Regions from separate parts of the Pantoea sp. SGAir0430 genome, predicted to be linked through region 2. Evidence: predicted binding sites of a transcription regulator. Region 2 holds the regulator's gene; each other region holds the start of a gene.

Region 1 (3,276 bases), 910 kb from region 2:
GCCCAGGGTGAACTGCGCGATCTGCCGCTGCCCCAGGTGCCGCTCCCTAACGCGGCCACCGCCATTGCGGCGCTGCGCGCTTCCGGCCTGACGGTGAGCGAGGCGCTGATTCGTCAGCATCTGCCGCTGGCGATTCTGCCGGGACGTTTCCAGACGGTCAGCACCGCGCCGCGCGTGATCCTTGATGTGGCACACAATCCGCATGCGGCTTATTATCTGGCTTCACGTCTCGCTGAGCTGCCGGCACACGGCACGGTGCATGCGGTGGTTGGCATGCTGCACGACAAGGATATCGCCGGGACGCTGGCCGCGCTGGCACCGCAGGTCAACCGCTGGTACTGCGCGCCGCTCGACGGCCCGCGCGGCGCGTCCGCTGATGAGCTGATGGCGCATCTGCAGGGCGGCAGCGCCTGGCAGAGCGTTGAAGCCGCGTGGCAGGCGGCGCGGCAGCAGGCTCAGCCCGACGATGTGATTCTGGTGTGCGGCTCGTTCCACACCGTGGCGCAGGTAATGCAATCGATGGCAGCGGAGAACGGCAGTGGCAAGTAAGTTTCAGAATCGTTTAGTGGGTACGGTGATTCTGGTGGCGATTGGCGTCATCGTGTTACCGGGTCTGCTGGATGGTAAGAAAAAGCATTATAAAGAGGAGTTCGCGGCGATTCCGCTGGTGCCAAAGCCTGACGATCAGCAGGACAGCGAAATGGTGCCGCCGGTGACGCAGCCGCTGCCGTCGCAGCCGCCGGAAGGCGCGAGCGCGGCGCAGCAGGCGCCCGCCAGCAGCGCAACGCAGAGCAGTGCCGCCAGCGGCAGCACGCAGCCAGCGCAAAACAGCCAGCCCAGCGTCGTGACACCGCCGCCGGTGCACCAGCAGCAGAAACCGGCAGAGCAGGTGAAGCCGAAGCCGGTCGAGCAGCCGAAGCCTAAACCGGTGGAGCAGCCGAAACCGAAGCCGGCAGAACAACCGAAAGCGACAGAACAGCCCAAAGCCACAGAGCAGCCCAAAGCGGCGGAAACGCCGAAGCAGAGCGAGCCGGTCGCACCAGCAGGACAGGCGTATGTGGTGCAGCTTGGTGCCCTGAAGAACGCCGCCAAAGTGAATGAGATCGTGGCGCAGCTGCGGCTCTCCGGCTATCGTGCCTTTACCGTGCCGTCGACGCCGGTGCAGGGGCAGATCACTCGCATTTACGTGGGGCCGGATGCGTCCAAAGCGAAACTGCAGGGCGCACTCGGTGAGCTGAAAGGCATCTCCGGCCTCGGCGGTGTTGTGAAGCCGTACAGCACACGCTGATCAACTGATAAGCCGCGCCGATAGCAGAAACAGGCGCGGCTTTTGGCGTGTTTTTTAGCGAAGCGTTACTGAAAATTTATGCAATATCAGCAGGTTAAATGGCTGACATCAACAAGGGCGAGGAAAGTTTTTTTCATCGCCCTTTTTCTCGGGACAGAACCGGAAAACCCTACGCAAACGTTTTCTTTTTCTGTTAGAATGCGCCCCGAACTGGATGCAGGGGTGCAAATGCACTGTACTGGAAGCGTTCATGATCTGGATTGATTACGTCATTATTGCGGTAGTTGGTTTTTCGGCTCTGGTCAGCCTGATTCGCGGGTTTGTCCGGGAAGCCTTATCTCTTGTTACCTGGGGATGCGCGTTTTTTGTCGCCAGTCATTACTACGCCTACCTTGCAGTCTGGTTTACAGGTTTTGACGACGAACTGGTTCGCAACGGCATCGCCATCGCGGTGTTATTCGTTGCCACCCTGATTGTGGGTGCCATCGTGAACTATGTGATCGGCTCGCTGGTTGAGAAAACCGGCTTGTCGGGAACCGACAGGGTGTTGGGGGTCTGTTTCGGGGCGTTGCGTGGCGTGCTGATTGTATCCGCCATTCTCTTCTTCCTTGATACATTCACCGGCTTTTCAAAAAGTCCGGACTGGCAACAGTCTCAACTCATTCCCCAGTTCAGTTACATCATCAGGTGGTTTTTCGATTACCTGAAAAGCACGTCGAGTTTTTTACCCCGGTAACACCGGGAGTGCGGCTAATGAGGAAATGACAACATGTGCGGTATTGTTGGTATCACCGGTTTTATGCCAGTAAACCAGTCGATCTATGACGCGTTAACGGTGCTGCAGCACCGCGGGCAGGATGCCGCCGGCATTTGTACCATCGATGCGCTGAACTGCTTCCGTCTGCGTAAGGCCAATGGCCTGGTCAGCGACGTGTTTGAAGCGCGCCACATGCAGCGTTTGCAGGGAAATATGGGTATCGGCCACGTGCGTTATCCGACTGCCGGCAGCTCCAGCGCCTCTGAAGCGCAGCCCTTCTACGTGAACTCGCCGTACGGCATCACGCTGGCTCACAACGGTAACCTGACCAACGCCCATGAACTGCGCAAGCAGCTGTTCGAAGTCGGTCGCCGTCATGTGAATACCACCTCAGATTCCGAAATCCTGCTCAACATCTTTGCTCAGGAGCTGGATCGCTTTCAGCACTATCCGCTGGAAGCTGACAACATTTTTGCTGCCGTGGCGGCGGTGCATCAGCAGGTGCGCGGCGCTTACGCCGTGGTGGCGATGATTATCGGTCACGGCATGGTTGCGTTCCGCGATCCTAACGGTATCCGTCCGCTGGTACTGGGCAAGCGTGAGCTGGCCGATGGCCGCACCGAATACATGGTGGCCTCAGAGAGCGTGGCGCTGGATACGCTCGGCTTCGAATTTATTCGTGACGTTGCGCCAGGCGAAGCGGTGTACATCACCGAGCAGGGTCAGCTCTCGACGCGCCAGTGCGCAGAGAATCCGAAAAGCAATCCGTGCCTGTTCGAGTACGTTTACTTTGCGCGTCCGGACTCGTTCCTCGACAAGATCTCCGTCTACAGCGCACGCGTGCGCATGGGCACCAAGCTGGGCGAGAAAATTGCCCGCGAGTGGGAAGATCTTGATATTGACGTGGTGATCCCGATTCCGGAAACCTCGACCGATACCGCGCTCGAGATCGCCCGTATTCTTGATAAGCCGTACCGCCAGGGTTTTGTGAAAAACCGCTACGTGGGCCGTACCTTTATCATGCCGGGCCAGCAGCTGCGCCGCAGTGCGGTACGCCGTAAGCTCAACGCCAACCGCGCTGAGTTCCGCGATAAAAACGTGCTGCTGGTGGATGACTCGATTGTGCGCGGCACCACCTCTGAGCAGATTATCGAGATGGCGCGTGAAGCGGGCGCGAAGCGCGTCTATCTGGCGTCGGCGGCACCGGAGATTCGCTTCCCTAACGTCTACG
Region 2 (3,276 bases):
AGACCTGGTGAAGTTTAAATTTCCCCGCACCGCCAATGAGATGTATCACCTGCGCGATGCGGCACCAATTAAGCGTGAGATGCTGGAGAAAGGCGATCTGGTGTTCTTCCGCATCAACAACCGCGGCACCGCCGACCATGTCGGGGTTTATCTGGGCAATGGCAAATTCATTCAGTCTCCGCGCACCGGTAAGGACATTCAGATTAGCGCGCTGGGCGAGGATTACTGGCAGAAGCATTACGTTGGCGCGCGCCGTATGATGACGCCGAAAACCGTGCGCTAACCTCAGCGTTGCGCAACAAAAAAGCCGGTGGCTGTTCAGCAGCACCGGCTTTTTTATTAATGCAGAATGGCGGTAAAGCTAAAGGCAATAATCATCAGCAGAGCAGCGGCGGTGGTGGTCAATGCCAGTTTCAAATCGGTACTCATCACAACTCCTTAGTCACACAGTTTGCATGGTTAAATAATTTTCGCACAGTGATGGGCAAAAATCTCGTGTTATCCGCCCCGGCTTGCTAGAATCGCCGCCTTTCGTTGCGCAACAGATTTAGCGCATGCTGCATTGACAGCCTGCTGAAGGATGTTTCCCTGCCCGATTAAGCAGATTAGCCCTGATATTCAGGGCGCAAAACCATTAGCAGACGCAAACGTTTAACAATATACTTATCAGTAAGTTGCGATAAGCCCAGGAGTACCATTTTCATGGCAACCATTAAAGATGTGGCGAAACGCGCCGGGGTCTCAACCACCACGGTTTCGCATGTCATCAACAAAACGCGTTTTGTCGCGGAAGAGACGCGTAACGCCGTATGGGAAGCGATTAAAGCGCTGCACTATTCACCGAGCGCGGTGGCCCGCAGCCTGAAGGTGAATCACACCAAGACGCTGGGCCTGCTGGCGACCTCCAGCGAAGCGCCCTACTTCGCCGAAATTATTGAAGCCGTGGAGAATCACTGCTTTGAGCGTGGTTACACGCTGATTCTCGGCAACGCGCATAACGATCTGCAAAAACAGCGCGCCTATCTGTCGATGATGGCGCAAAAGCGCGTCGATGGCCTGCTGGTCATGTGCTCCGAATATCCCGACGATCTGCTGCAGATGCTGGAAGAGAACCGCAATATCCCGATGGTGGTCATGGACTGGGGCGAATCGCGCGGGGACTTTACCGATACCGTGCAGGACAATGCGTTCCACGGCGGTTACCTCGCCGGGCGATACCTGATTGAGCGCGGCCATCGCGATATCGGTGCTATCCCTGGCCAGATGGAGCGCAACACCGGTGGCGGCCGTCATGCGGGTTTTCTGCAGGCGATGCAGGAAGCGGGCATCAGCGTCCGTCCCGAGTGGATTGTGCAGGGTGACTTCGAACCGGAGTCAGGTTATCAGGCAATGCAGCAGATCCTGAACCAGAAACAGCGCCCGACGGCGGTGTTCTGCGGCGGCGATATCATGGCGATGGGCGCGATTTGCGCGGCCGACGAGATGGGACTGCGCGTGCCGCAGGATATTTCGGTAATTGGCTATGACAATGTGCGCAACGCGCGCTACTTCACCCCGGCGCTGACAACCGTGCACCAGCCGAAAGCGCAGCTGGGGGAAAAGGCACTGGAGATGCTGCTGGACCGCATCACCAGCAAACGCGAAGAGCCGCAGACCATTGAAGTGCAGCCCACGCTGATTGAGCGCCGCTCCGTGGCCGATGGCCCGTTCCGCGATTACCGCCGTTAAGCCACCTTCTCGCTGAGCCACTCGTGGTTCAGCGTCTCCGCATCGCCCAGATATTCCAGTAACCACGCCAGCGCCGGTGACGCGCGCTGCTCAGACCAGCTGACGCAACACGGGCTGTCCGGAAACGGCTGCGGCAACGCCAGCTCCACCAGCGCGCCGCTGTCCAGCAGCGGGCGCGCCAGGTGCCCCGGCACCATGCCCACGCACAATCCAGCCTGCAGGCAATCCAGCCCGGTTTCCCACTCCGGCACCACCAGCCGCCGCTGGTTATCCAGCGTCCACGTCATGCGGCGCGGCAGCGCGCGCGACGTATCTTCCAGCACCAGCGACGGCCAGGCGCGCAGGGTTTCGTCGTCCAGCTGCGGACTGTGGGCCAGCGCATGCTGCGGACTCACCACGCAGCGCCAGTTGAGCGCGCCCATATCCTGAAAGGCGAAGCGGCCGCCGACCGGAATGGCCTGGGTGGCGCCAATCGCCACATCGACACGACCATCAGCCAGCGCGTCCCACACGCCGTTAAATACTTCGTAGCTGATGATCAGCTCCATATCGGGGAAATGGCGGTAAAAATCCTTTACCAGCTGGCGGGTGCGCTGCGGTTTGACGATGCAATCTACCGCGATACTGAGCTGACCGCGCCAGCCATTAGCCAGCTGCTGACACTGGCGGCGCGTGGCCATCATTTTTTTGATAACAGAACGCCCTTCACGCACAAAATGCTCGCCTGCTGCCGTCAGCACCACTTCGCGATGCTGCCGCTCAAACAGCGGTACCGCCAGCCAGCCTTCCAGCTGGCGCACGGTATAGCTGATGGCAGAGGGCACGCGGTGCAGCTCCTGCGCCGCCGCGCTAAAACTGCCGGTGCGCGCTACCGCGTCCACCACCTCAAGTGCATATTCCGACCACATAGTTTTCCCATCAAAAATTTTAACAGCACCCTGCAAATATTAGCGTTTCACAAAGCCCGCTGCACCCTTTTACACTCCCCGCCGTTCAACCTGCCGAGTGAGAAAAACCATGCTGTCATCCAAAGGATTTCTGCCTTACCTTGCCGTGCTGAGCATGCTCGGCTTTCTGGCCACCGATATGTATTTACCCGCCTTCGGCGCCATGCAGCGCGACTTTGCTTCCGCACCGGGCACCATCAGCGCCAGCCTGAGCCTGTTTCTGGGCGGCTTTGCCTGTGCGCAGGTGCTGTGGGGCGTGCTGTCGGACCGCTTCGGCCGTAAACCCATTCTGCTGGCGGGCCTGAGCCTGTTTGCGCTGAGCTGTCTTGCCATGCTGTGGGTGACTAACGTCTGGCTGATGCTGGCGCTGCGTTTTGTGCAGGCGGTAGGCGTGTGCGCCGCAGCGGTGAGCTGGCAGGCGCTGGTGGTTGATCGCTATCCGCAGGCCAAAGCCAACAAAGTATTTGCCACGATTATGCCGCTGGTGGCGCTGTCACCGGCGCTGGCACCGCTGCTGGGTGCCTGGCTGATGGCCCATTTTCACTGGCGCGCCATCTTCCTCGCGCTCACGCTGGTGACGCTGGTGCTGCTGTTCGGCACG
Region 3 (3,276 bases), 1.3 Mb from region 2:
GCAGACCAAAGGTTGGCCAGGCCAGCAGCGCGCCGGCCGCGATCTGTACCAGCGGGAGCGGGATCTGAAACGGCAGGATACGTGCCGCAACGCCGGACAGCGAAACCACCAGCGTCATGATGAGAATAGTAAAGAAGATTTCCATGCTTTCCTTAGGCGAATCATATTAATCGAAGCGATGTTGCGTCGGAAAGTGTAAAACAAAACGCCGCCCGGCGGGGCTACCCGATGTGCGGCGTGTGCGATAAAGAGAATAATCCGGACTGACGCCCGGATTGCGGTCAGATAGCCCAGCCGCCCGCGTAGAACGCCACCAGCGCCACAGCAATCACCACCGTGCCAGCGTTGAGCTTGCGCCACTCGCCGGCAAACAGGCGGCCAATCACCAGCGCGGCAAAGCCGAGCATGATGCCGGTGACGATGTTGCAGGTCAGTACGATGAATACCGCCGTCAGCAGGCCAGACATCGCATCGACGAAATCATTGAAGTCGATTTTGGCCACGTTGCTCAGCATCAGCAGGCCGACATACATCAGCGCGGGTGCGGTGGCATAGGCTGGAACCAGATAAGCCAGCGGCGACATAAACAGAATCAGCAGGAACAACAGACCCACGACAATCGCCGTCAGGCCGGTTTTACCGCCGGCGGCAGTACCCGCAGCGGACTCGATATACACTGCGGCGGGCGAGGCACCCACCAGTCCGGCAAACAGGCTGCTGATAGAGTCGGTGGTCAGCGCGCGACCGCCATTGATAATCTGGCCCTCTTTATCCAGCAGGTTCGCCTGCCCGGCCACCGCACGAATGGTGCCGGTGGCGTCAAACACCGCGGTCATCACCAGCGCCAGCACGCTCGGCAATACCACCGGCTGCAGCGCGCCCATGATATCCAGGCTAAACATCGCCGACTGGCCGCTGGCATCACGCAGGCTCGGCATGGCAAACAGCCCCTGCCACTTTACCGCCGGGTCGAAAATCAGCCCAAGCAGCGAAATCGCAATGATGGTCAGCAGAATGCCGCCCGGTACCCGCCGTTTTTCCAGACCAAAAATCGCCGCCAGCCCGATCAGCGCCATGATCACCGGGAAAGAGGTGAAGTGACCAAGCGCCACCGGCAGGCCTGCCGCCGGGTTTTTTACCACCAGACCAATGCCATCGGCGGCAATCAGCAGCAGAAACAGGCCGATACCGACGCCGGTACCGTGCGCCACGCCCATCGGCAGGTTACGCAGAATCCACGCGCGAATGCCGGTCACGGAAATCAGCGTGAACAGCAGGCCCATCAGGAAGACCGCGCCCAGCGCCACCGGCACGCTAATGTGCTGGCCCAGTACCAGACTGAACGCGGTGAAGGCGGTCAGGGAGATGGCACAACCAATCGCCATCGGCAGGTTGGCCCACAGTCCCATGATGAGGGAGCCAAAGCTGGCCACCAGACAGGTAGCGACAAACACCGCCGTCGGTGAGAAGCCCGCTTTACCAAGCATGCCAGGCACCACGATGACCGAATAGACCATCGCTAAAAAGGTGGTGAGGCCAGCCAGCACTTCCTGCCGCACGCTGCTGCCGCGTGCTGAAATGTGGAACCAGGCGTCCAGTTTTCCCCTGGCCGGGCGTGATTCGCCAGACATAGTTATTCCTCTGTGTTTTTTAAGATATAGGTCACCGCGCGGCTCGCGTTTGCGCATCATCCTGGTGAAGATGTCTCAGAGAGAAAAGCAGGCAAACGATTACGTGGCCGCGTATTCCAGGTCAAAAAGGGGTGACGCGGAAAAAAGGCAAACGATTATCTGGCGTTTGGGGTGGCGTTTTCAACTGCTAATCACCTGGCAGGCAGGATAATGCGCAGCTCTGGCGCAATTATGGCTGGCGTTACGCTAGCGGGAGCAGGAAATCATGGAGGAAAAAGGCTGGCATTTCAGGTGGTTTGCTGCGGTGCCGCGACAGCGCGTCGCGGCGTCCTGTTTCGTTGCGTTACCGCTGCGCCTCAGCCGTTATTGAACTGAATCGGGCCGCCCTGCTCCAGCGCGCGCTGCCACGCGGCGCGCTGCTGCATATTCTCCAGCCAGCGCGCCGTGGCGGGCATCTCACCCAGCGCGCCACGCATCTGCAACGCCAGCAACGGAAAACTCATCTGCACATCGGCAATACTGAAGCGTGAACCGGCAAAAAAGCGCTGCTGGCTCAGATGCTGCTCAATCACGCGCCCGTGGAGCGCCAGCTGCTTGTTCAGCCACGCTTTCTGAATGCCTTTACTCAGCGCCACGCCGGCCGGGCGCAGCAGCCACGGCACCGGCTTTTTACCAAGCTGAGCAAACACCAGCTTCATCACCAGCAGCGGCATCAGCGAACCTTCAGCATAGTGCAGCCAGTAACGCGCCTGAATTTGCTCCTCTTCCTCATGCAGCGCCAGCAGATGCTCGCTGTCATACTTTAGCTGCAGATATTCGAGGATGGCGCCCGATTCGGCGATCACCCGATTGCCATCGGTAATCACCGGCGATTTACCCAGCGGGTGCACTTTCTTTAATTCGTCCGGCGCCAGCAGGGTATTTTCCCGCTGATAGCGTTTGATTTGATACGGCACCGCCAGCTCTTCCAGCAGCCACAGCACCCGATGAGAACGGGAGTTTTCCAGATGGTGAACGGTAATCATGCGCGATTCCTTGCTGCTAAGGGTTGGCATCTAGTATAGCGGATTAACGCTGCGGCTCGTCCTGTTGCGGATCGAGCAGGACCGCTCCGGAGCCCTGCTGTCCCAGACGGTCACCCGGATTGCGCAGCGGGCAGTCGCGCATCGACAGGCAGCCGCAACCAATGCAGCCGTCAAGATCGTTGCGCAGACGCGTCAGGGTTTCGATGCGTTTATCCAGCTCTTCGCGCCAGTGCTGCGTCAGCGCGTCCCACTCCTGCGTCGACATGCGCTTATTCGCCGGCACGTGCATCAGGCTGTCGCTGACCGTCGCCAGCGGAATCCCGATGCGCTGCGCAATTTTGATGATCGCCACGCGGCGCAGCACATCACGGCTGTAGCGGCGCTGATTACCGCCATTGCGCGTGCTGCTGATCAAGCCTTTGCTTTCATAAAAGTGCAGTGCCGATACCGCCACGCCGCTGCGTTTCGCCACTTCGCCCGGCGTCAGCACCGGTTTCGGGTAATTGCGTTCTTTTTTCATTTAGGGCCTTTACCTCAAGTTAACTTGAGGAATTATACTCGCACCCCAGCAAAACAGCGAATTTCAAACCAGGCGATAACCTTGCAGAAGGAACAGGCTA

What was found. The regulator PurR, encoded in region 2, represses purine synthesis genes. The targets are predictions, from matches to a motif close to CANGCAAACGTTTGCNTG.
Region 1: cvpA (colicin V production protein) is a predicted target of PurR. The motif match lies at 1,459-1,476, and genes of this name have one in related genera.
Region 3: E7738_RS12180 (NCS2 family permease) is a predicted target of PurR. The motif match lies at 1,720-1,737, and genes of this name have one in related genera.

Annotation. Positions count from the first base shown of each region.
Region 1 is NZ_CP039427.1:319,892-323,167, forward strand. Features, by position in the region: gene folC (bifunctional tetrahydrofolate synthase/dihydrofolate synthase) at 1-549, shown strand, start outside; gene dedD (cell division protein DedD) at 539-1,288, shown strand; gene cvpA (colicin V production protein) at 1,539-2,024, shown strand; gene purF (amidophosphoribosyltransferase) at 2,058-3,276, shown strand, end outside.
Region 2 is NZ_CP039427.1:1,227,763-1,231,038, forward strand. Features, by position in the region: gene E7738_RS05875 (C40 family peptidase) at 1-283, shown strand, start outside; gene E7738_RS05880 (cytochrome bd-I oxidase subunit CydH) at 340-429, opposite strand; gene purR (HTH-type transcriptional repressor PurR) at 703-1,728, shown strand; gene punR (DNA-binding transcriptional activator PunR) at 1,725-2,636, opposite strand; gene punC (purine nucleoside transporter PunC) at 2,746-3,276, shown strand, end outside.
Region 3 is NZ_CP039427.1:2,553,274-2,556,549, forward strand. Features, by position in the region: gene E7738_RS12175 (Na+/H+ antiporter) at 1-145, opposite strand, end outside; gene E7738_RS12180 (NCS2 family permease) at 282-1,631, opposite strand; gene E7738_RS12185 (glutathione S-transferase family protein) at 1,988-2,656, opposite strand; gene soxR (redox-sensitive transcriptional activator SoxR) at 2,700-3,176, opposite strand; gene soxS (superoxide response transcriptional regulator SoxS) at 3,276-3,276, shown strand, end outside.